DNA from 3 places in the Peribacillus sp. NPDC096447 genome. Region 1 is predicted to be linked to each of the others. Evidence: riboswitches for the same ligand, from Rfam matches in the RefSeq annotation. Region 1 holds a riboswitch; each other region holds the start of a gene.
What was found. Region 1 has a riboswitch for preQ1 ahead of ACIQZD_RS19915 (QueT transporter family protein). Riboswitches for the same ligand answer to the same signal wherever they lie in the genome.
Positions count from the first base shown of each region.

Region 2: it holds a riboswitch for preQ1, as region 1 does, so the genes downstream of both, ACIQZD_RS04555 (VUT family protein) here and ACIQZD_RS19915 (QueT transporter family protein) in region 1, are expected to answer to the same signal.
Region 3: it holds a riboswitch for preQ1, as region 1 does, so the genes downstream of both, queC (7-cyano-7-deazaguanine synthase QueC) here and ACIQZD_RS19915 (QueT transporter family protein) in region 1, are expected to answer to the same signal.

Region 1 covers NZ_JBIWEV010000006.1:47,527-56,814, forward strand. Annotated here, with positions in the region: gene ACIQZD_RS19895 (copper resistance CopC/CopD family protein) at 1-995, opposite strand, end outside; gene ACIQZD_RS19900 (cadherin-like beta sandwich domain-containing protein) at 1,298-2,743, shown strand; gene ACIQZD_RS19905 (PAS domain S-box protein) at 2,795-4,426, opposite strand; gene ACIQZD_RS19910 (TVP38/TMEM64 family protein) at 4,541-5,197, opposite strand; gene ACIQZD_RS19915 (QueT transporter family protein) at 5,321-5,806, opposite strand; PreQ1 riboswitch class I at 5,813-5,857, opposite strand; gene ACIQZD_RS19920 (YbaK/EbsC family protein) at 6,028-6,549, shown strand; gene ACIQZD_RS19925 (hypothetical protein) at 6,685-7,497, shown strand; gene ACIQZD_RS19930 (DUF3892 domain-containing protein) at 7,579-7,875, opposite strand; gene adhP (alcohol dehydrogenase AdhP) at 8,152-9,165, shown strand; gene ACIQZD_RS19940 (sigma-54-dependent transcriptional regulator) at 9,208-9,288, opposite strand, start outside.
Region 2 covers NZ_JBIWEV010000001.1:913,544-919,813, forward strand. Annotated here, with positions in the region: gene ACIQZD_RS04535 (DUF421 domain-containing protein) at 156-860, shown strand; gene ACIQZD_RS04540 (alpha/beta hydrolase) at 976-1,722, opposite strand; gene ACIQZD_RS04545 (PadR family transcriptional regulator) at 2,033-2,353, shown strand; gene ACIQZD_RS04550 (hypothetical protein) at 3,259-3,408, opposite strand; gene ACIQZD_RS04555 (VUT family protein) at 3,430-3,972, opposite strand; PreQ1 riboswitch class I at 4,023-4,065, opposite strand; gene ACIQZD_RS04560 (SRPBCC family protein) at 4,316-4,798, shown strand; gene ACIQZD_RS04565 (SRPBCC family protein) at 4,828-5,268, shown strand; partial or broken gene ACIQZD_RS04570 (HD domain-containing protein) at 5,387-6,270, opposite strand, start outside.
Region 3 covers NZ_JBIWEV010000001.1:921,674-930,961, reverse strand. Annotated here, with positions in the region: gene ACIQZD_RS04630 (gamma-glutamyltransferase family protein) at 1-1,199, opposite strand, end outside; gene ACIQZD_RS04625 (CapA family protein) at 1,274-2,539, opposite strand; gene pgsC (poly-gamma-glutamate biosynthesis protein PgsC) at 2,550-2,999, opposite strand; gene pgsB (poly-gamma-glutamate synthase PgsB) at 3,015-4,196, opposite strand; gene ACIQZD_RS04610 (hypothetical protein) at 4,981-5,196, opposite strand; gene ACIQZD_RS04605 (methyl-accepting chemotaxis protein) at 5,637-7,316, opposite strand; PreQ1 riboswitch class I at 7,502-7,544, shown strand; gene queC (7-cyano-7-deazaguanine synthase QueC) at 7,600-8,265, shown strand; gene queD (6-carboxytetrahydropterin synthase QueD) at 8,265-8,735, shown strand; gene queE (7-carboxy-7-deazaguanine synthase QueE) at 8,728-9,288, shown strand, end outside.

The DNA.
Region 1 (9,288 bases):
CAGTAAAACGTTCTCTTATCTTCTTGGACTGCCTGCCGATCGGCTAGCCCAGGCAGAATCACCAATAAGGCCATAAGGCCGCCGAGCCATAAAGCCATGGACAATAAATGAAGGAAATCCATCAAAACGGCCAGAACCTGATTAGGAACGGCTGCTGTATGTCCAGTTAAAGCCTTACAAATCATCAAGCAGGCAATTATGATGAAAGAAAGGTAAGGCAGTGATTTATTCAGGGAGTTCTCGAGCATGAAATAAATCACTAAAAATAGAAGCAGCAATATTAGAATTTCAATGATCCAGACCGATCCAAAGTTTGTAGCATTCAATACTTCTTTTATATAACTAACTTTAAATGCATCAGTCCAACCTACGCCAGCATCAATCGTAACTTTTAAAGGCAGACTGCAGAAGATGGAAAATGCTAAACCTGCATATGAAAGCCAAAGGTATAGACGAGTTCTTCTGCTAGCTTCAAAAAGTCGAGAATCCTTCATTAACGATAATCTAAAAAAAAGGATTCCGGTTAGGGCAGCGAAGCATATGTATTGAAGACTTTGCAGGATTACATTGATGGAATTCGGAAAGCTTGCATTCACTTCGGAATTTTCTTGGTCTGAAAGACCAGCTGAATCTCCGAATTGAAAGGGTATTGTTCCTTCAATGGGATGGCCATCACTCGAAACCACTCTCCATTTAATGTAGTAAATCCCTTCATCGATAGTGCCCTTCCACTTAGCTTCCAGTACTTTTTCACTTTGTTCCGAGATTGCACTGTCTTGGATTTGAATTTTGTCCCCATCTTGGCTGAATACCTCAAGCGAATGGAAAGCTGGTTGTATATTCTCACTGAATTGAATGCTGATTTTTTCAGGAAGAGTATCCATTGCTTCATTCGGGCTAGGATTAGAGCTTATTATAGTAGCATGACCAAAAGCCATTGCCGGGTTTAAAAGCAAAACGAACAGGCTGACTATCAGCCAAAAATATTTTTTCATCTTGGTGTGCCATCATCCTTTCATCAGATTATGTAAGCTTATTATAAAAGGAAAATGTGAAAAAACAGTGAAAATAAATTAGTTATCTAAAGGCAGATTAAGAGGTTCGCTAGAAAAGTGATAACAATAAGGTTAGATGACCTGCATCCCTCCCTCCATTATAACCATAGTATTGGTTGGGGATTCCGCTTTGCACCAAAGCATCAATAGGTATCCTCCGAAAAAATCCATTAAGAAATAATTAAGGTTCCTTTGATAACCTAGCCCTATCATGTTTGCAGGAATTATAGGAGGGATAGGCTTTGCTAAAGAATGGATTAAAAGAAAAAAGCGTTAAGGTGATCTTGGTTGGTTCTCTTGTGGGGATGGGGACATCCGCTTATATGCCCGAGGCATGGGCGGCGGAAGGCACGTCTGTCATTCAGGAAGAGGCACAAACGGTAAATAGTCTTTCAAAGCTAGAAATAGAAGGGATAGAACTGGATCAAAAATTTTCAGAAGATGTACACGATTATAGTTCGGCAGTGGGGAATGATGTGGAAAAGATCACATTGCTTGCAGCAAGTCCTAACGAGAATGCAGCCATATACGTGAATGGTGTCAAAATGACAGATGATAAAGTGAAGGATTTAACTCTTCAAACTGGTATGAATACGTTTGAAATCACCGTCAGCGATGGGGAAAATGAAACGGTTGCCTATACTCTCAAGGTCGAAAAACTTGAAAGTGATGATAACCTTTTAACATCGATTGGATTATCAAAAGGCTCATTAACATTCGATTCTAAAGTGACAGCTTATAATGCTTCAGTTGAAAATGAAGTCCAGTCCGTTACGGTAACTCCGACATTGAGTGACAGTACCGCAATTGTAAAGGTGAATGGAAAGGATGCTACCAGTGCCGGTGTAAAGGTTACCCTTCCAGTCGGTAAGACAACGGTGAAGATTGTCGTTACAGCAGAAAATGGAGACGAAAAAACCTATACGCTTACGATTACACGGGCTGCAGCCAAGGAAACCGAATCGAAAGATGCTCCTAAAGAGAGTGAAGTTCAAAAAGAGCCATCAACAGAAACAAGTAAAGCTCAACCTTCCTCGGATAAGGGGAATAAATCATCTTTAACATCAGCAGAATCCTCCAATAATCTAAAACCAAGCAGTGGTGTCAGCCAAGTGCCGAAAGCACAGCAACTTGAAAGTAATTCAACACAAAAACTGAAAACCGATTCTATAGAGAAGGTAGCGTCAGCAGATTCTTTAGGTGAGGAAGGTAATAATGCACCAGTGTTGAGCAATCTGACTGTATCAACCGGAGTATGGAACAAATCTTTTGAATCTAATGAGCATACCTATCATATCGATGTCGATAATGATATTTCTTCAGTCGAAATGGATGCAGCGACAAATGCCGGCGGAGCAACGATTGAATATGACGGTGAGAGCAGTAAACAAGTGAAGATCAAGGATAAAGCGAAGACGGCCATTTCCGTTACCGTTTCAAAGGATGGGGAGCGCCGTACTTACGTCCTTGTTTTCGAAAAGGATATGGATGTGGAGATGGATGAGGAAGAAACCGTGGATGATGTCAAAACAAAAGAGGCGGAAGTTGAGGCTACACAAATGAGTACGGCTGGCAAGAAAGTGAGCGATACATCCAAAGATACAGAAGGTCAGGTTAATGAACAGCCTGTCGAGACTGTGTCATTCTTTGGGAATATAAAGGATTTCTTCACCTCCCTGTTTAAATAGGATCGTTCTGAATCCTGCAAAAAAGGACAAGGTTTAGGCTTGTCCTCGGATTCAAAATTTTATGGGCAAAATGATTTGGACCTCGGTTCCATGGTTTAGTTCGCTGTTAAAGCGGACCTTTCCCCGATGCGCCTCGATGATTCGGCAACTGACTGTCAGTCCTAATCCGGTTCCTTTTTCTTTCGAAGAATAGAAAGGTTCTCCAAGATGCTTTATCCGGTTTTTTTCAATTCCGCTTCCATTATCTTTGATGGTGATGGAAAGGTTATTGTCCATGCGTTCAAAATCAATCCAAATGTGATCGGCGGATGCCTCCATTGAATTTTTGAGCATGTTTATGAAAACTTGTTTTAATTGGTTTCCCTCACATAATAGAAGCGGTATTTCGTTTTTAACAGATATTGATATTTGGGTGGGGTACGAGTCCGCCTCTGGTTTCAACAAGGTTTTGACATCATTCATCAGGTCGATGATTTGATGTTTGCTGAATGGAAGTTCCTGTGGTTTTGCCAGAACGAGTAACTCGCTTACAATAAGATTGATCCGGTCCAACTCACTTAACATGATTGTGTAGTATTGTTCAAAGGGATGGTCGCTCTTTTTAAGCAGCTGGACAAAACCTTTTAAAGAAGTCAGCGGGTTTCGTACCTCGTGGGCTACACTTGCGGCAAGTTCGCCGACTATCGATAATTTTTCGGTTCTTCTTAAGCGTGCTTCGGTTTCCCGGATTTGAGTGACCTCTTTAGCATAAGTAATGATTCCGACTAAATCCTCGCCAACCATCATCGGGACAAACGTACAAGAAAGTAAGATGGACTTCCCGTACTTCGTCAGGAATTCTATATCTTTCCCTTTTTTGATCCCCTTATGGTTTTCCATGACATATTGGCAAGATGTACGGATCAATTCCGCGTCTTCTGCTGAAAAGTTCAAATTAATGAATGAGGCTCCATGTATTTCTTCCTGTTGAAAACCTGTTACCGTTTCAAATCTAGGATTCACGGTCGTGATCATTCCGTTTAAATCAAGCATCAGCATCGGATATGGGTTGTGTTCAAACAATGATTTATAGCGTTGTTCACTTTCGAATAATTGATTCTCCGCGACAACCCTTTCAGAAATATCCCTGCCAATGACGACTAAGCCTTTTCGTGAACCATCCTCATTGAACAGGGGAACTTTGATCGTATCAAAGGTCTTGTGATTGCCATCGGGAAGAGGGATGATTTCCTCACACCGTGTGATTTCCCCTTTTACCCACGTTTCTTCATCGGAAACTTCACAGTAGATCAACGACTCTTTATAAAATTCGGAGTATTCGGCGAGCTCACTGTCTCTTTTTCCCTTATAATCTACATGCTCCAATTGAAATAATTGCAGCCCGAAGGTATTGGATTCAAGCCATCGGCCATCACCATCCTTGAAGTTAACGAAATCAACCATTGAATTGATGAGTGTACGCCGACGTTGTTCCGCTTCTTTTAATTGTTTGAATTCTTCCCTTTTAGCTAAATAAAGATATAAGACCAAGCCTATTGATAAAAGGAAAACAAAGCCTTCCACTCTTTGCAGTTGAACGAAGACTTCCTTGTTATGGATATTTGTAGTTAAAAAATAGTCGAATACGACTAATGTAAGAATCCCGGATAGGATATATATTGCTAAGATGGAGCGTTTGGACATGGAGATTCTCCCTGATTTTAAGACATTACAAAGGTAAAATTACATACACATTTTAACAAACTATCGGAAAAAAATATATGCAGAATCCTAAATAAAAAAACAGGGCCAATGTGGTCACCTGTTTTTTCTGAAGAAGGTAAGTTTCTTTTTCTTTTTTGCACGCTTATAGATAATGAAAAATAGTAAGAAGAGGAGTGCGAGTGCAGCTAGCGTATATTGGTTCATTTCAACAGATAGCAGTCCATAGGGAATCAGCGATAGGAAGAAAAAGTATATAAGGTTGCCAAGCGCCGTCGCTAATAAAAAATCCTTGAACGTGACAGTGCTGACTCCAGCTGCCAAGTTAATTAAGCTTGTTGGGATAAGCGGGAAAATCCTGCCTGTAAAAACGTACATGAAGCCATGCTCCACAACGGTTTCTTGCCATTTTTGGCCAATTTTCTTTAAGAGAAGCTCCTGAAACCAGTTTCTTGCTGCATAAAAAATGAATCCTGAGGCAACAACACTTGTAAACCAACTCCATAGATAGCCATATATGAATCCGAATATCGTGACATTGATAGTCAGGAGCAAAATTAAGGGGATGATTGTAAAAGAATTTTGTACAAACATCAATACGAATGTCACAATAAATGTAAGCAGAAGGTTTTCCTTCAATATACCAATAACAGAATCCAGGTCACTTTTCCAAACCAAAGTGAACAGCTCTGCATTAGAGTATATAAATATTGCGATTACAAGTAGACCGATTATGGTCAGGACTTTTTTCAAAGGGCCACCACCATTCTTACTAATAGTTTATCATTTTCGAGTTCATTGGTGAAAAAAAAGAGCTGCCGCATCATGCAGACAGCTCTTTTCCATTATAGTGGCTTAACGGAGCGAAGATTCCTTTTAAATCCATTTTTCAAACTGAATTCTTTTGTTCATTCCATAAATGATTGGCGCTCCAATCAGGAGGACGACGAACTCACCGACAGCTGTAGTCATCCAGCTTAGCCAGAATGGCAAGCCAAAGGCAAGGTTCAGTTCAATTGCAATTAAAAACATTGTGAACGTGAAAAAGATAATCGTGGCGATCATCCGTCCTTTAATGCCTTTTATGAAACGAGAAACATAAATGACAAGCAATAAGGCGAGCAGGGATTGCCCCACCCCAAAAATCAAATCATATGGCACCATCGGCGAAAAGAGCAGATTCGATATGAAGACCCCGCCAACGATACCGTAGATATACTTTTTATTGAATACAATCAGATGATTCAACATTTCCGGTACACGGAATTGGAACATCTCAAAAGCTATTGGTTTAAACACCAATGAGACCGCCACATACAAGGCAGCCAATAACCCGTTTATCACGAGTGTACGAACATTCATTTTACTCTCTCCCTAGTTTTTTATCGTGGGATGGTTACGAACCACGTGTAGGCGTTTACCCGATTATTAATGGTATCCCATGTAAGCTTGTTTCGTCAATTTGTAAAGAATGGTTTAAATTTATTAGTTTCCAAGCAGTAGAAGTAGCACAATAGGATTTTGATTTATTGCAATGAAGGATGATATTATTTCAATATGTACGTCAAAGGAGTGAATATAAAATGTCGATCGAGAGTGTCAAAAGCCATTTTAAACAATGGAATCGGGAAGGCGACGTAAAAGAGTTCGAAACATCGAGTGCCACGGTGATTGAGGCAGCGGAAACCATTGGTGTTATCCCAGCGCGGATTGCTAAGACTCTTTCCTTTAAAGGGGAAGGTGAACACGCGATTTTGGTAGTTGCCGCAGGGGACGCCAAAGTGGATAATAAGAAATTTCGTCAGTCATTCGGTTTCAAGGCACGAATGCTTTCGCCTGAAGAAGTGCTCGCACAGACTGGCCATGCAATCGGAGGCGTTTGCCCGTTTGGTCTGGCAAACGATTTAGCTGTTTTTCTTGATGTATCGATGAAGCGCTTCGATTCATTGTTCCCGGCTTGCGGCAGTGCGAACTCTGCAATAGAACTTACACTCGCTGAATTGTTTGAATATTCAGGTGCGAAGGATTGGGTAGATGTTTGTAAGGGTTGGGAAGAAAAGGAGAATGAGGAAACGGCGGTAGGCAATGCAGTTGATGGCATTTGATTAATGTATCAAAAAATTAGATTCACATGATTGGGATTGAGTCCACTGCAGTGGACTTTATTTGTAGGGGCCGCATGCATTTCTATGATTAAAGCGGAAAACGGGCAGAAAGTGTTCCTGAGCGGAGGTTGAAAGATGTTAAATGGAAGCGAAAGAAAAAGCAATAGCAGCTATCTTAGTCTTAAAACTCTTTATGAAGAAAATATAACGGTTAAGAGCATTGCCCAGGAGCTTGAGTTTTGCCATAAAAATGATCTGGCGCTGGATATTCAGAAAGCATTGGAAAAAAAGAATTTCGATATATTGGCAGTCCAAGATCAAGGGGAAATCATCGGGTATATCGAAAGGGAAGAACTAGGTGAAGGAAGCATTTTTGAATATATGAGAAACTTTTCACCAAGGGAAATGGTTTCGGATTCAACCCCTTTGATCCAGCTTCTCCATATTTTCAAGAATAAAACAAGGGTGTTCGTATTGGAGAATAATTCAATTAAAATGTTGATTACCCATGCCGACCTTCAAAAACCTCCGATCAGGATGCTGATATTCGGATATATTACCTTATTGGAAATGAGGATGAGCGATATCATCCTGGATAGATTCGGCGATGGCAGCTGGTATCCAATGATCAGCGAAGACCGTTTAGAAAAGGCAACCGAATTATATAGAAGGAGAATTGATAAAAATGAGGATATCAATATAATAGAGTGCCTGCAAATCAGTGATAAGTTCGATATCATACATAAAGATAAAGAATTGAGGTGCTTCTTCCAAATCCCTTCGAAAAGTAAAGGGAAGAAGGATGCGAACGCCATCCGGAAATTACGGGATAAGATTTCCCATGCTAATGAACTGGGTCTGGACATGTCATGGATGGAAATCATCGAGGTTGTCGAGTCCTGCGGCCGACTGCTCGAAATCTCTGAATCCTATCCTTACGAAAAATAAGATCCGGCTAATCATGCTGGTTCTTTTTTAGCTCATCCAGACAGAAAAAAACTGCCCATACCAGGCAGTCTCCCCGAAAATTCAAAACTCCGGCAGTTGATCCAGGTTATTTTCCTTTATCCCATCGGGCTCACTCCGCAATATGTCACGTCCATATTTATGAAAGACGTCAACATTGGCCAGGTTGCCCGCCTTTGCTTCCGAAAGGGCTGTGGGGTAGTCGAGTTCGCGGCCGGAGTTCGTCTTGATGGCGATAATATTGTCTTCTTCATTTTTCCTTACGGCGATGATTTCTTCTTTTCCTGCTGAATCAGGTTGGTTTGCTTGCGGTGTTCCCTGCTGTTTATATGATTCATAGGCTTTTTCAAATTGGTCCATGTTTTAGACACCTCCTATTTATAGGGTGAGCCATTTTTTCTGCAATATACAAACCGGATTTCGTCCAACTTTAGCCGTTAATTCGTCCAAATGGGCCGATTTTTCGGCACTTTTTTTTGTGATTGCTGTCTTCTTGGCCTTTTTGCAGTGGCATGGCACTTGCATCTATTTTAAGTAGTAGCAAAAAATAATATCCACTGGATTAAGGGAGGAAAATGAATCATGAATGTAAAACAAGGGGCAAGCACTGTAAATGCAAAACAACAGGTCAAGACAATGAAAGCGGCGGTCGTCAATGAATTTAACCAAAAACTTGAGATTAAAGAAGTACCCATCCCGGAATTGGAATATGGTGAGATATTAGTGAAAATTAAAGCCTGTGGCGTGTGTCATACCGATCTACATGCGGTACATGGTGATTGGCCGGTAAAACCCAAGCTTCCGCTTATCCCCGGACATGAGGGTGTGGGCATTATAGAAAAGGTGGCAGAGGGCGTAACTTCCTTGAAAGTGGGTGACCGTGTTGGGATCCCTTGGCTTTATTCAGCCTGTGGCGATTGTGAATATTGTCTGACTGGAAGGGAAACGCTTTGCTTGGATCAATTGAATGCAGGCTATTCCGTGGACGGCGGGTATGCGGAATATTGTAAAGCACCTGCCAAATATGTGGTGAAGGTTCCTGAAGGGCTTGACTTTGCGGAGGTATCACCGATTTTCTGTGCAGGTGTAACGACTTATAAGGCGCTTAAGGTATCAGAAGCAAAACCTGGTGATTGGGTAGCGATTTATGGAATTGGCGGATTGGGACATGTTGCCCTGCAATACGCAAAAGCGATGGGCTTTAATGTCATTGCTGTCGATATTCAAGATGATAAGCTTGATTTGGCAACGGAACTGGGGGCGGATTACACGGTTAATGGGCTTAAGGCCGATCCTGTACAGGCCATAAAGGATAAGGTTGGCGGTGTGCAGGCATCCATTTCTGTAGCGGTTACGAAAAAAGCATTCGAACAGGCTTACAGTTCAGTCAAGCGGGGCGGCACACTTGTCGTAGTCGGATTGCCGAATGATGAACTTCCAATCCCGATTTTTGATACAGTGTTAAATGGGGTAACTGTAAAAGGGTCCATCGTCGGGACGAGAAAAGATTTACAGGAAGCTGTTCAATTTGCGGCTGAGGGTAAAGTCAGAACGAATATTGAAACAAGAAAGCTTGATGAAATCAATGACGTGTTTTCAATGATGGAAAAGGGAGAAATCAACGGCCGCATCGTATTGACGCTAGAATAGGAAGAGAGGAGGAAGCCCTGGAACGGGGCATCCTCCTTTTTATTATGTCTGGCTCTTCTCATTTAATATATAGCGCAATTTCCTTATGGATATCTGCAAGCGTTTGGCAGCTTCATTCCGGTT
Region 2 (6,270 bases), on a different contig from region 1:
TAGAAGGACCGATGTTGGGTAATACTTAAGAAAGAGCTAGCTTAAATTATAAACGGACCCATCTAAAGAGTTCTTTAAATAAGCTTCCCAGTTGTTTCAATTCATCCTTCTGACCATTACATCTCCTTTGCAGGAAATAAGGACGTGAATTTTTTGTGGACTTTTTTAATAGCCAGGAAACTCTTACTGCAATCCAGTGGACTTTAAGAGCCATTATATCCTTCTTCTTCTTACTTTTTTCGGTTAAATTGATGGGGCAACGGTCCATTTCCCAGTTAAGATTACTTGATTTCATAATGGCATTAATTATTGGAAACATTCTTGCCCACCCTTTATCAGATGAACAGTTAGGTTTAAAGGGTTCAATGATTACGACCTTTGTTTTAGTGATTTTATATATAATTAGTGTGTTTACGGGTCTTAAGTGGGGCAAAATCCGAAGATTTTTTGACTCCGCCCCCTTTCCACTTATCGAAAATGGGCAAATCATTTACAAAAGCTTAGCAAGGGCCCGAATCTCCATCGATTTTTTATTATCGGAATTAAGAAAAGAAAAAGTCGAAGATATTCAAAAAGTATCTCTCGCACTATGGGAACCGAGTGGTACCATTTCATTGTTCTTATATCCTCAATATGAAGCCGTCACCCCAGCAGATATGCACCTAGCAACAAATGCCTTCGCTTTTCCTAAAACGATTATTAAAGAAGGGAAGATTGATTCTAAAGAATTAAATCGGGGCGGTAAAGACGAAGCATGGCTGAAAAACAGAATCAAAATAACATATAATGCCGACGTGAACGATATTTTATTGGCAACTCTTGATAATAACGATAACTTAAAGGTCTTTTTCTACCAATAGATGCTAAAAAACACTTTTCAGCCAAAATAAAATCCCCTCAAGCATTGTGTAAAGCATGCATATGAATGCAGGCTTTACACATGTTTAACTTAAAGGGGATTTATAAACTCGCTTACTACTCCGACCAGTTCAGTGTATTTAAAAACTTATACACATCTTCATACACCTGTTCACGTTCTTTGCCCAATGTGATAATATGACCTGAATTTTCATACCATATCAAGTGTTTATGCTGCGTATCGACTTCATTGAAAATCGCTGTAGCACTCTCAGTATAGTCGGGATCATCCAAGCGCCCTTGTAAAACAAGAGTTGGTGATGTGATTAAATCTAAATTTTCACCTGTCTCATTTATAATATTCAGCACATCTTTTAGTTGAGGCATAGGCTCTTCTTCCAGCAGCTTCACTTCTGCAGCAATTTGGTCTGCATCTTTGCCCTCAAACTTCTTATAAGCCTGTGCATAATTGAGCAAGCGGTTCTTTTGTCGATCGATACTTTTCCCTTGCGTCGGAGCGCACATTGAAACTACGCCTTTTACAGGCAATTCAATTCCCACTTTTAATGAGAAAACTCCTCCTAAAGAAATTCCTACAACAGCAATTTCCTCATAGCCTTCTTCTTTAAGGAATTTATAGCCATTAACTACATCTTCCCACCATTCCTTTGGACCAGTCTGAACGAGTTCCTCACCAGACACTCCATGCCCTCTATAAAGAGGTCCGTGGCAAGTATAGTCGAGATCATTCAAGTATTTCCCTAATTTCTTCATATCTCCTGTACTTCCGGTAAACCCGTGAAGTAAAAGAACAGCTCTCTTTCCACCAATATATGTGAATGGCTCAGGTGCTTTCACTTTCATCTATCTAGGACCTTCTTTCTTTGCTCTTGTTGATAAATAGAATCTAAATGATTTTCGAAAAAAAATCAATTAATACCCCTTGAGTAGGGATTCTTCTATCCTATTCCGTATTTTCATTAAAACAATTAAATCATGTATATAGTATCCTTACCACACTCTTCACAACTCATCCGTTCCGAAGCACATTTTACTATGATTAAATTTATTTAGCAATCGTCATTTAACCATTTTTTTTAAGAAAAGTAAAATGCACCTTGTGATACGATGTACAACGTATTACACTTTAAAAATGAAAAGGAGGAGAATTTATTTGGATAAAGAATTAATGAAGGGAAGCATTGACCTCCTTTTGCTTTCACTTCTTTCACAAAAAAAGCTATACGGCTATGAAATCACGAAGATCTTGAAGGAAATGAGCATGGGCAAATATCAAATAAGTGAAGGCACCCTCTACCCCGCCCTTAAACGGTTAGAAAAAAAAGAATTCATAAAAGGCCATTGGAAAGAGTCCGAGTCAGGCCGCAGGAAATATTATCATGTCACCGAAAATGGACAAACCGAACTTGAACGGAAGCGAGAATGCTTTTTCTTCCTCGAAAAATTAGTTCGGAAAAGCACAGAGCAATTCTAAACAAAATACAAAGCTTCCTAGCCCCATTAATGAAACGGTGCAGGAAGCTTTTTTTGATGTTTACTCGTGAGTTTGGGCTAATTACTCGTGAATTTGTCCTGCACTCATAATTTCACACTGTTTATTCGTGAAATTCATGTTACACTCACGATTTTGAGCCGTTTACTCGTGAGTTCCGCACTTTTACTCGTGAGTTTTGCACATTTACTCGTGAATTTCACACTTTTACTCGTAAGTTTAGGCTATTTACTCGTGAATTTGCACTGTTTACTCGTGAATTCATGTTACACTCACGATTTTGAGCCGTTTACTCGTAAATTTTCACTTTTACTCGTGTATTTGCACTGTTTACTCGTAAATTCATGTTACACCACGATTTTGAGCCGTTCACTCGTGAATTCCGCACTTTTACTCGTGTATTTGCACTGTTTACTCGTAAATTCATGTTACACCACGATTTTGAGCCGTTCACTCGTGAATTCCGCACTTTTACTCGTAAATCTTTCTGTTTTATTCGTGAATTTGCACTGTTTACTCGTGAATTCATGTTACACTCACGATTTTGAGCCGTTTACTCGTGAGTTTTGCACATTTACTCGTGAATTTCACACTTTTACTCGTAAGTTTAGGCTATTTACTCGTGTATTTGCACTGTTTAATCGTGAATTCATGTTACACTCACGATTTTGAGCCGTTTACTCGTGAGTTTTGCACATTTACTCGTGATTTTCACACTTTTACTCGTAAGTTTAGGCTATTTACTCGTGAATTTGCACTGTTTACTCGTGAATTGTTACACTCACGATTTTGAGCCGTTTAATCGTGAATTTTCACTTTTACTCGTGAATCACACATGATCTTGCACGTTTTACTCGTGAGTTACTCCGTTCACGAAAAAAAAGGACCTAATTTGGTCCTTTTTTGTCTATTCCTTTATGCTTGCGATAATTGGCGCAGGAGAGCTTCATACATTCCCCTTGAACATGCGGGCCATATTTTTCACGAAAGGCCTCGAGGCAATAGCATTTATCTTCTTCTTTTTTTGTTCCATCCATGTAGTCCATCCCTCCTGGCATTTAACTGGAGACTACACGTTTCTCCAGTTCTACGTTGATTCGTCCCAAAAGTACGGCACCTATTGACTGAATGATGGTTTTCACGATGATTTGGCCGATAACCGCAGCGGGTACAGCTTCCCACGGTAATATATTGGCACCCATTGGACTTAGACCAATCACGACAAATATCACCGAATCGAAAAATCCTCCAACGATCCCGCTGTAAAACACCCTCCAACTCATCGGAAGTTTTAAACGGGTATAAATTTCCGTATCCGCTGTTTCTGCGACCATGAACGATAAGGCGGAAGCAAATACAATCAATAACGTATCCCCTAATAAAAATGATACACATGCAGATAAAATAAGTGCAGTGACGATACATATATAGGTCTTTGCGCGGCCGAATTTATTCTGGACCAGATCTCGGAAGATGAAGGTTCCCCCGATGAGCAATGTCCCCATCGGGATGATGAACATGCCAAAATGTAATGGCGCAAAAGCTGCTGTAACCACATTCGCCGTGATGATGGATACCAAATACAATAAAATTCTTAACATTTCTTAATTCTCCTTATACAGAAAAAACAGCACCCTAAGAAAGAGCACTGTTCTCCTTAGTTTTTTTGAGAGGGTAGCTAGAACCTCTTCCGCCCGGGCGGATTATCATTTTCCTTATTTATCGTAGCTTGAAAGCGATTGGAAATCAAGAAGTTTCCATACTGCCCTTTTATGTCACGGAGAATCCGGTCTTAGCAATGCATTTCAAATCTTCTTCAATGCAATGACTTTGCCGATTTCTGTCGCAAAAAACTGCTTGACCGGCTGTATATGAAAGACGACAATCAATGATAGAGTTAGGTTACGTTCTTGATATCTTATTTGGCGAGGAGGAAAAAGAATTATGAAAAAAACTACGTTTGTCTATCCTATTTATATCGCAACCACACCAGAGAAGCTTTGGGAAGCCCTGACGAGTGGTGAAGTCACGAAGAAATATCACTTCGGATGCCAAGTCCAGTCTGACTGGCAAGAAGGTTCAAGCGTCAAATATATGCTGGTAGATGGGCGGATTACTGATCATGGGAATGTACTTAAGTGTGATCCGTTCCACCTGCTCTCGTATACATGGAACATGGCAGGAGACGAAACACCTCGCGAGCAGCCTACACGGGTCACTTTTGAATTACAGAAAATGGATGATTCGACTGTAAAGTTAATGCTTAGGCATGAGGAGCTTTTGGAGACAGACTTTGTATATGATGACAATACCTTTGAAGGCCTGAATAATGGTTGGCCAGCCATTCTGAGTAACCTGAAGAGCTTGCTTGAAACTGGATGGACCCTGCCGCCAATATCAGTAGATTGGGATAGTGGAAAACAATAAAAAACAAATCGAAAGAGAGTTGATTTAGTATGGATACCCAAATAATTACGAAATTTAAGATAATCAAGCCAGCTAATGAAGTGTTTGAAGCCATAGTGAATCCTGAAAAAATCGGGAATTTCTGGTTCTCATCGAGTTCTGAAAGATGGGAACAAGGCAGGACACTTACATTGAGATACAACGAATACGATGCTGAAGTGGTTATTAATGTAATGGAAGTCGAGGAAAATAGGAAAATCGTGTTTGCGTGGGGCGGAAATGATGAAGAAACGATTGTTACCATTACACTAAAAGAGTTGGATAATACGAGTACAATTATTGAAGTGAACGAATCAGGATTGAGTGAAGACGACCCTGAAATAATAAACAAAATGATCGGACAAAAGGAAGGTTGGGTTTATACTTTAACCTGTTTAAAGGGTTATTTGGAAAATGGCGTTAATACTTTGAGAGCATCATTAGTTTTTTAATTATTAAAGGGTGCTGGTTCAGATGTATTAGGCATCCGTTAATCAAGCTCCTTCCTAGATGTCGATTGTCTAAATCAACTAATTTTTAAATGACTTTCCGTATGGTTTGACACGAAATTCAATCGGAAATCACTTTTAGATACATGCCCTTTGAAGCTTTTTTGTAGGCTTTAATTCCCATTCTCTGGACTTTTTCCGATAAACTGGATGCTCTTACTACTTGGGTTCCTTGAATAACGGAAGGATCAATGAGCCGCATTTTATTTTTCCGATGATATCGTATTCCACTTGATCTTCTTTCACCTTTACGTTACCATGGATCCGTTTTAACAGGTTTTGAACTTCATGGTCTTCAGTGAAGCTTAACAAGGACATGACCTCTTCATCTGTACCGAGTAAGTCATCAAGGCTGATCAATTTTTTAGCTAAAGCCAATTTTAAGGTCTTTGCCAAGATATCATAGCCAAATATATTAAGCGGGTTCATGAAAAAATCAATAACTTCGCTGTAATACGTTTCTACAAACCATTCCGCCGATTCAATATTATCCAGATACATCCTTCCATTTATTATGATTACATGTTCTAGAAATTCTTTAATGGCTTCGATTGTGATATATCCATATTGATACATATCGCGGAGAGTATAATCTACCCGATCGGCACATAACTCAGGTGCTGGCTGTTCAAGCAATTCCCATTTTGATTGAAAAATGACTTTACAATCATATCCATATTCCTTCAGTATAAATGGGATTTCGGATTCCATAATGACTTGATCATATATCTTTTCATGATAATCTTCTTCCTTACAATCCAGAACAAAATCAATAACATGTGAAAATGCAGTGTGGGATACGTCATGCAGCAAGCCCGCGATTTGTTCCTCTAATGAACCTCCAAGCGCTTTAATTAAAAGCATCACACCAATTGAATGGTCAAATCGTGTGACATCCCACTTCTCATTAACTAAATAACTTGCCCCGCCTTGATGTATCCCCTT
Region 3 (9,288 bases), on a different contig from region 1:
TCTTGAGAATTCAAGCCGGACCGGAAATTTTTCAATTGATCGTTAAGGAAAAATCCATTCGTATAATCCCCAGATCCGAAAAAGTTACTGAGCGTATTTGTTGTGGAAACGACAGTGCCATACTTGTCCATTATCACAAAGTGTGTCGTACTTTCATGCTCTTCAGAACCATTCGATTCTTTATCTTCCCATTTTTCACTTTTGATCTTATTTTTAAGATTATCCAAGTGAATGGGGGAGAGCAATTTTTCCGCCTTAGAGTGACTTATTCCATCTCCAACATGGGCGGACCGATCTTGATACGCAGTATCCGTGATGCCCCCCAAGATTTTCATATAAGCTGATTTGCTTGAAGAATCACCTAGGTTCATTTCCTCGGCGAGCTTTAACATTTCAAGAACTGTAATTCCTGAAAAGGGCGGAGGGGCGGTAAAAACATCATAACCGGCAAATGCTCCTTGGACCGGCTTACGTTCTTTCACCTCATAGCGCTTTAAATCCTTCAAATCGATATCTGATTCTCTTTTAATATCACGGGCAATTTCCCCTTTATAAAAACCATCAGGACCTTCCTTTTGAATCTGCTTCAATGTTTCAGCAAGTCTTTCTTGGACGAGAGTTTTGCCTGGTTCAATGGCATCACCATCAGGATAAAAAAGAGAAGTCGCATTGGAAGATATCCTTGGCTGAGCTGCTTCTAAGCGTGATGATAACGATTCGTCGACTTCAAATCCGTCTTCAGCCAAATCTATCGCCGGCTGAAGAAGATCCTCCATCGGTACGCTCCCATACTTATCACTTATAACCTGCATGCCGGCCACTAAGCCTGGAATCCCTGTATCGTGTCTTGAACTTGGGTCTTCCGGAGAGGATTCACGATAATCGATAAAATTGGGATCGCCGGATTCCGGGGCAATCAGCATACCGCCGCCGCCACCCACGCCAGATCCATAAGGTTCAACTACACCTAATACATAAGATACGGCAATGGCGGCATCCGCCGCCGTTCCGCCGTTTTCCAATATATCCATCCCGACATCTATTGCGATTGGGTTTGAAGAACTGACCCCATATGATTGTTCCGTTTTACTCTCTATCGGATCATTCGTGTCAGAAATAGGGGGTGTCTTCGAACATCCAGCAATATATATGAGCATGCTAAGGGATATGAGTACTTTTCCCGTCATACGGTTAATCATCGGTTGTTCCCCCTTTTCGTTGAGCTTCTAAGTTGTGTGTCTTTATTCTTCAAGTAGTAGTAACAATGCGTTCCTTACTGAATGGGCTGCGTATCCTGTTGTTTAGCCTGTGCTGCTTTTTTCACTTGTGCTGCTTTCTTTTCCATTGCTGCCTTTTCCTCTAGTTCACGGTGTGCCTTATGGTCGATTACCTTTTTGTGATCCAAGGTAATCTCGATGCGATCCTCTTTTTTCGACCACTGGACTTTTTCACTCGTTTCCTTCGTCAACTGCCGGTAAACACGTGATTTGTCAATTGAAGAGGTAGCTGGCCTTGGTGTTGCTTCTTCAATTTGCAGTGGAACCACATCGATTGTAGCTTTTCCGTCTTCCGCTAAATGGTATTGAACCATGGCCGAATCCTTTGTGCGTGTCCAGCCTTGATCGAATATGAAATTTCCTAAGCTATAGAAAATAATTCCATCTTTATAAACATCAAACGATTGAAGCACGTGGGGGTGATGGCCGATGATGATGTCAGCCCCCGCATCGATGATAGCTTTTGCCAAGTCTTTTTGACGAGCGGTTGTTGATGTTGAATACTCTTGTCCCCAGTGCATATTCACCACAACCAAGTCTGCGTTGCCTTGTTTGGCATTCCTTGCTTTGCCGATCATTTCAAATAATAAATCAGGGTTGGAGTTCAATAGTCCGGCTTTATCATTTTTTGACACGGCATCCTTACCGTAAACATCCGTGAAGCCAAGTGTTGCGACACGTACGCCATTAACATCCGCATAGTCGATGCTATTTTTAGCTTCCGCAGTGTTCGATCCAACACCGACATAGTGCATATCTGCACTTTTGAATTCATCTATCGTGTCAAGGAGGCCTTGTTCTTCATAGTCCATCATATGGTTATTTGCCAAAGACATCACAGAGAAGCCAGCATCTTTAATGGCTTCCACACCACTAGTATTGGAGTTTAACCGGATGGGCGTATCTGCTTCCTTGTAGTTAGATACCTCTTCTTTTAAAGCGGTATGTTCATAATTCCCACTGACATAATCCGAATTGGCAAAATAGGGCTTCATATACCGGAAGAGGTATTCATACCCATGCCTTTCCGTCACTTCTTCAACATAACGTCCCATCATCACATCACCGACCATTGTCATCGTCAATGGTTGATCGGATTTTGGAGCGGTTGTTTTCACTTCTTCAGCCTGTCCCATCCAAGTGGTAATGACCAAAGCGATTAGTAATATTGGTAGTATGATTCCAGAGTATAAAAGATTCTTTTTCTTTGTGCGTTTAATAAAGATAAGTGTTTTTTCTTTTGCATTTAAAGTCCGTTTCATTTTTTGCACCTCAGAATAGGTAGTACACGTTCATTAAACCGAAAGTCAAGCCGGATAATAAAAGCGTGCTGCCAAGTGTCAATGGCATTCCTTGTCTTTGAATCGTATTCGCTATCAATCCAGGTACGATTATACCGATTCCCCGAAACTCGAATATTTCAAATGGCATGACGGGGTAGACTAAGTCCAACAGGAGCTTTAAGCAAATCCCAGTCACCATCATGGCTGCGAATTTTCTTCTTCCATATAAAATCACCCATCTTGAAAGGCCATGAGTGACGATCAAATAAGTTACGACACTGATGATCAGGATGGTCAGCATGATTTCCCATTGGTCAAATACCAATGCCAAATAACCTGGCACGATAAGTCCTGCGGGTACGACACCCGTTTTTTCTGAAAATATAAGGCTAAGCGTAACTCCTAGCACTAGGGCTACATATAAATCCGATCCAAACATTAAGGTTCCTCCTACTTAACTCGCTTTTTGCTTCGTTTTAGATTTCATGAATGCTTCAATTAATGGTTCAGCTGCACCGTGAATATTCCCGACACCGTAGACGATGCGATTTTTCATCATTGGGCGGAGGCGGGCCACGATTTCTTCAGTTGACCAGTTTTCCAAATCCCAATATTCTTTTGTATCCAATTTACCTTGCTCGAATGCCCGAGTGATCGGTGATGTGGTTTCACCAATGGAAATGACGATTTCAGATTTTATGTAAGGCAATACATCTCTAGCAAATTGTTCGGTACGGTCCACACGGTCGGGACGGCAATTCATGATGACGATAGGAGGTTCTGTGCTGTATCCGAATGTATTGACTCGTTCCCAGATGTTCAACGTCGATGACGCGTCATTGGCAGCAAAGCCATTGACAAAGAAAGTTGGCTGGATGGGATCTCCGAATTTGGTGATCCGCATGGCACCTGGATCGGGATGCGCATTCAACATGCCGCGAAATGCTGTTTTTTCATCAATGCCCAAAGCTTCCGCAACGGCCAATGCCAGTGATGCATTATCCGGAAATACCATATAGTCGAATTCGCGTAGAAATTCTTCCGAAATTCTGGAATTGTCTGCCACAATCACTTTTGTGTTGCGTTCTTTGGCAATTTGCTTGAAAAAATCCAAATATTCACTTTCGATGGTTATTAAGTGACCATTATAGGGAATGGTAGCAGTGAAGGCTTCAGCAACCTCATCCAAAGTCGGTCCCATGACATCCATATGGTCTTCCAATACATTCACGATGACCCCGATGTTTGCTTGAATCATTTTGTTTTGGAAGATTAGTTGATAGTCAGGCTGTACGGCCATACATTCACAAACCAGTGCTTCGGTTCCTAAATCGGCAACTTCCTTAATTACACGCCGTTGTTCTCCTATGTTGGGTCCTTCCGGTCGGCGTACAATCGGTTTTTCCTTGTCGGTAAACCAATAGATCATTCTTGCTGATGTTCCGGTTGTTTTACCTACTGTTTTGTACTTAGCTTCCTGGATCACACCTGTAATCAGGCGCGTTACAGTCGATTTCCCTCGGATCCCATTCACATTCACACGTACCGGGATGGAGTCGAGACGCTTCTGATGGCGCTTTTGTTCGAAAATGCCATAGCCAAGCAAAAAGATCGCACAAATAAATATTGGTGCCATTTTTTAACCTCTCTTTTTTAAAATATTTGATTTACTGAATACACACTACATGATTTTAAACTTAATAGGCAATAGTCAATTATTCTATTGCAATATAGTTATTATCAGCTTTTTCAAATAAATGTATATTGGAGTGTAATAGTATCTAATGGAATAAATTGTTTTATGAGTACAAAGATATGGCTGGAAATCAAGGGAATCCTCGGTTCATTTACACTAAATTATGGAAAGTTTAATAAAAACCCATTTTGGTCAGAATCAAAATAGATTCATGAGCATTTGAACCTAATTCTTAATGGCTGTATTTGAATAATAATTGTTTTTGAAATGTGAGGTTTATTACAGTTTGTTGATTGTTTATACCCATTGTTTGACATAAAAGTAACAATTTCGATACATTTGTCATTCAATGTGAAATATTGCATCTAACGACTCAATTAGTTGAACTCTTTTGAATATGGACAAAGATGAGTAAAAGAACACATCTCTTTTTTTGATATTTTCCGGTTTTTTCCTTAGGCAATACCCATTGGGTCTATCATTGATCTTTTACCTAAAACATGAAATAAACTAAAGTTAACCCATTTTTTTTAAAAAATACCTAGTTTCTTCTATAGATATAGTGTTTATAGAAGAATGCAAAATAAAAAAAGCTCAGAAGCATTTCTGAGCTTTCGGCATATATATTGTAAATGAATGGAATGGTCACTAATCTCCGTTCATCTGGAGATTTAATGTTTGTGGGTCTTGAGCTGCTGGGTAGCTGATTATGGAAGGAATCAGGTTAACTGGATTTCTTTCTGTCAGAAATTTCAAGGTTGGAGCCCTTTTTACCGCCATCAATTACATAAAGTCTAGGAGCTAATCTCCTTCTTTTTCCTTGATTGTCAGGATTCATCTTCATATAATTTTCGTATTCTTTGCGAAAGAGTTCTTCGGTTTCCCGTTCCAGTGCTTTTCTTTCGTTAAAATCTGTTATGAATTTGAAAAAACGTTTCATATGAATTCCTCCTTATGGGGTTAAAAGGTCTTGGTTTAATAGTAACATATCATTAGTGAAATTTAACCTTTTTAAAAAATTTGGAGTGGAAATCGTGTTTTTGTGTGAATAAAGTTGTGAATGGTTTGATTCGAGAGAAAGCATGCAATGGAACCTTACTGGGTATATGTTCCCGTGCATGTTGTTGAAAGGAAATGTCGGGATTTGCAGTAGCAGATATTGGAAGTGATGATTATTTAAGTTAAAATATTCCTTTAATCAATTATACACTAAATATTCTGAAAACAAATGAAAATATTCACTTCCAGCCGCTGCTGATAGATTTATTTTTTAATGGTTTATTATTGTGTATAGTTATTTATTCCCCGAATATACGAAAATGAAACAACCTTATAATGGAAGGAAAAAAGCAATTTCCCGCATTCGGGAAATTGCTAGTGTCATAATTGGAACTTCTTAACCTGTTCAGTGAGCAGTTCTGCCGAAGATGCAAGTTCACTGGCATGATTCGTGATTTCATCCATCGAAGAGCTGGATTGCTGAGCGGAGGCGGAGACTTGTTCGATTCCTGCTGCGGACTCTTCAGAAACGGCTGCGATATCTTCAATAGCCTGATTGATTTTTTGGCTATTTGTGGAGATATAGTTCAATTCGTTTGTTATATGCTGTATTTTCATTTCCATATTCCCGACAGAATGATTGATTGTTTCAAAGGTTCGGCCTGTGAGCGTGATTTGTTTCGTGCCTTCATCCACTTGTGTATAACCATCTTCCAGGGAGTGGACGACCGTTTTTGAACCTGTTTGAATGGCGGAGACAATATTGGTGATATCCCCAACGGAGTGTGTGACCTCTTCAGCGAGTTTCCGCACTTCATCGGCGACGACGGCAAAGCCCTTGCCATGTTCACCAGCACGAGCAGCTTCTATGGCTGCATTCAGCGCCAATAGATTAGTTTGATTGGATATATCCTTGATGACCTGCACAAGCTGCGAAATTTGCTGTGATTGAGAATCGAGCACTTTCACTTGCTCTACGGCATTTTTGACAATTCCATCCATACTTTGCATCTGTTGGACCGAACTGCGCATTAAAGTGGTGCCCTCCTTGGTCAAGGAAAGGATTTCGGTTGAACTTTTAGCTACATCCACCCCTTCTAGGTGGGCAAGCTTAATCCTGCCGGTGAAATCATCCATGATGCGAACCATTTCAGATGCCCGGTTGGCTTGTGACTCCGAGCCTTCCGAAAGTTCATACATCGTAGTCGCTATCTGTTTGCTGCCCTGCTGCACTTCATTTGCTGATTGAGTCAGATCTTCGCTTTGGTTGGAAACGGAGTGCGAAACAATGAGCATTTTTTCGATCGTATCACGAAGGTCTTTCTGCATTTGATTGGCGGATACCGTTAGTTCACCCATTTCATCATTTGATTTTTGCTCCAGGGGCTCATGATTCAGCTCTCCTGCAGCCACCAATTTCATCCTATCCCTGATTTTAAGGAGGGGGGTGGTAATGAGGTTGGCTGTAACAACCGCAAGGACAAGGCCGATAAGGACTGCCGCAATGGATATGATGATACTTGTCGTCTTAACCGATTTCCCGCTGGCGATGACGGTTTCACCTGAAGCGACAATCAATTCCTCGCGTTCCGAAGCAAGCTCCTTGAAACCCTCCATAACTTCATTGCTAATTGGCGCCACTTCATTTTTGAGTATCTCTTTAGCGCGTTCTTCATTTCCATTTTCATATTGTGGAAACACCCGGTCTACAATCATCGTCCTCCAATCCACGCTTTTCTCGATTAATTCCTTCGCTTTATCAGAATCGCTTAAGGCAAGGAAATCCTCCTGGATGACCTGGCTTTCTTCAGTATATTGTAAGAACCCTTCTTTATAACTCTCGTCACCATAAAGAATATAGGCTCGGGCGTATGCGGTTCTTTGTGCTAGATTGTATAGCAGCTTTTCGTCTTGGATAAGAAGCGGAAGTTCCTTTTCGATGATATCCTGGGAATATACCAGTGACTTGTTGCTGCTATAGATGTTGAATGCTCCTAAGATGACACATAAAGATATGATGAGTGAAAATGCCACCAATATCTTTGATTTAATGCTTTTCAAATTATTGGACCCCTTTATCGATATTTTATTCACACTGTTTTATCGGATAAATAAAAGGATATTTAAGCAATGAAAAGTTAACCAAATTTTCCATCAGATCTAATGTTCTCTTAATATAAACATCTTGATTTATTATCCTTTTCAAGTTACTATTGACTTGGAAAAATATAATATTCCGCGTTAAGGCGGAAGAGGTTCTAGCTACCCTCTCAAAAAAACTAAGGAGAAACAGTGCTCTATTCTTAGGGTGCTGTTTTTTTCCGTAAAAAGGAGTTTTATAGAAATGAAGAAGAAAGAAAAGGCAGTGGTTGTGTTTAGCGGAGGTCAGGACAGTACGACGTGCCTGTTCTGGGCGATGGAAAGATTTGAGGAAGTGGAAGCGGTGACGTTCGATTATAATCAGCGGCATAGCTTGGAAATCGAATGCGCTCAAAACATTGCCAAGGAATTGGGCGTAAACCATCATATCCTTGACATGTCGCTGCTGAACCAACTGGCACCAAATGCGCTGACGAGAAGTGATATTGCGGTGGCGGATGGAGAAGAAGGGGAATTGCCGTCGACGTTCGTACCAGGGAGGAATTTGCTGTTCCTTTCGTTTGCCGGAGTGCTGGCGAGTCAGATTGGCGCTAAACATATTGTCACCGGTGTCTGTGAAACGGATTTCAGCGGATACCCGGACTGCCGCGATGTATTCATTAAATCATTGAATGTGACCTTGAACTTGTCGATGGACCAGTCATTCGTGATTGATACGCCGCTAATGTGGCTTAATAAAGAGGAAACATGGGAGCTAGCGGATCAGCTAGGCGCGTTCGACTTTGTCCGCGAAAAGACCCTGACTTGCTATAACGGAATCATCTCCGACGGCTGTGGAGATTGTCCGGCATGTAATCTGCGTAAAAAAGGACTGGATGACTATGTAAGCAGACGGAAGGTGCTTTCATGATGTACGGTTTTAAGATAGTGGATAAACTCCAAAAAATAGATGAAGATATTCAGCGCAGCCAATTGAAGTATACAAACAAGAGGGTTCTCGTGAGTAAGGAATTCACCTTTGATGCAGCACACCATCTGCATGATTATGAAGGAAAATGCAAGAACCTGCATGGCCACACGTATAAGGTCATTTTCGGATTAAGCGGGTATACAGATTCACGCGGGTTGATGATAGATTTTGGGGACATCAAGGATATATGGAAAAATGAAATTGAAATCCACCTGGATCACCGTTATTTGAATGAAACCCTGCCGCTCATGAATACAACAGCTGAAAATATGGTTGTCTGGATTTATGAAAAAATGGCCGAATCCCTTTCATTAAAAGAATATGAGGGTGCTAGAGTCGAATTTGTTCGACTGTACGAAACGCCGACAAGCTATGCCGAAGCCAGACGGGAGTGGATGGAAAGTGAGTAAACTCCCGGTTATGGAAATCTTTGGGCCGACCATCCAAGGAGAGGGAATGGTCATTGGCCAAAAAACCATGTTCGTTCGGACGGCCGGCTGCGATTATTCGTGTGCCTGGTGTGATTCCGCATTTACTTGGGATGGCACCGGTAAGGAAGATACCGTCCAGATGACTGCTAGAGAAATATGGGATGAGCTGAAGCGTATTGGGGGTTCCGGCTTTTCCTTCGTGACGATATCAGGAGGAAACCCGGCTCTACTGAAAAACCTAAACGGCTTGATAGCGATCTTACATGAAAATAAAATGAAAATAGGTGTCGAAACCCAAGGGAGCCGATGGCAGGATTGGTTTCTCGATATTGATGAACTGACTATTTCACCTAAGCCGCCGAGCTCTGGTATGAACACGGACTTTACGGTGCTTGACCAAATCATCTCGAACCTTGCCAATCGAAATCCTGAGAACCATGTCTCATTGAAAATCGTCGTCTTTAATGAGGAAGATTATCAATATGCCAAACATGTACATGGGCGTTACCCGGAAATTCCTTTTTATCTGCAG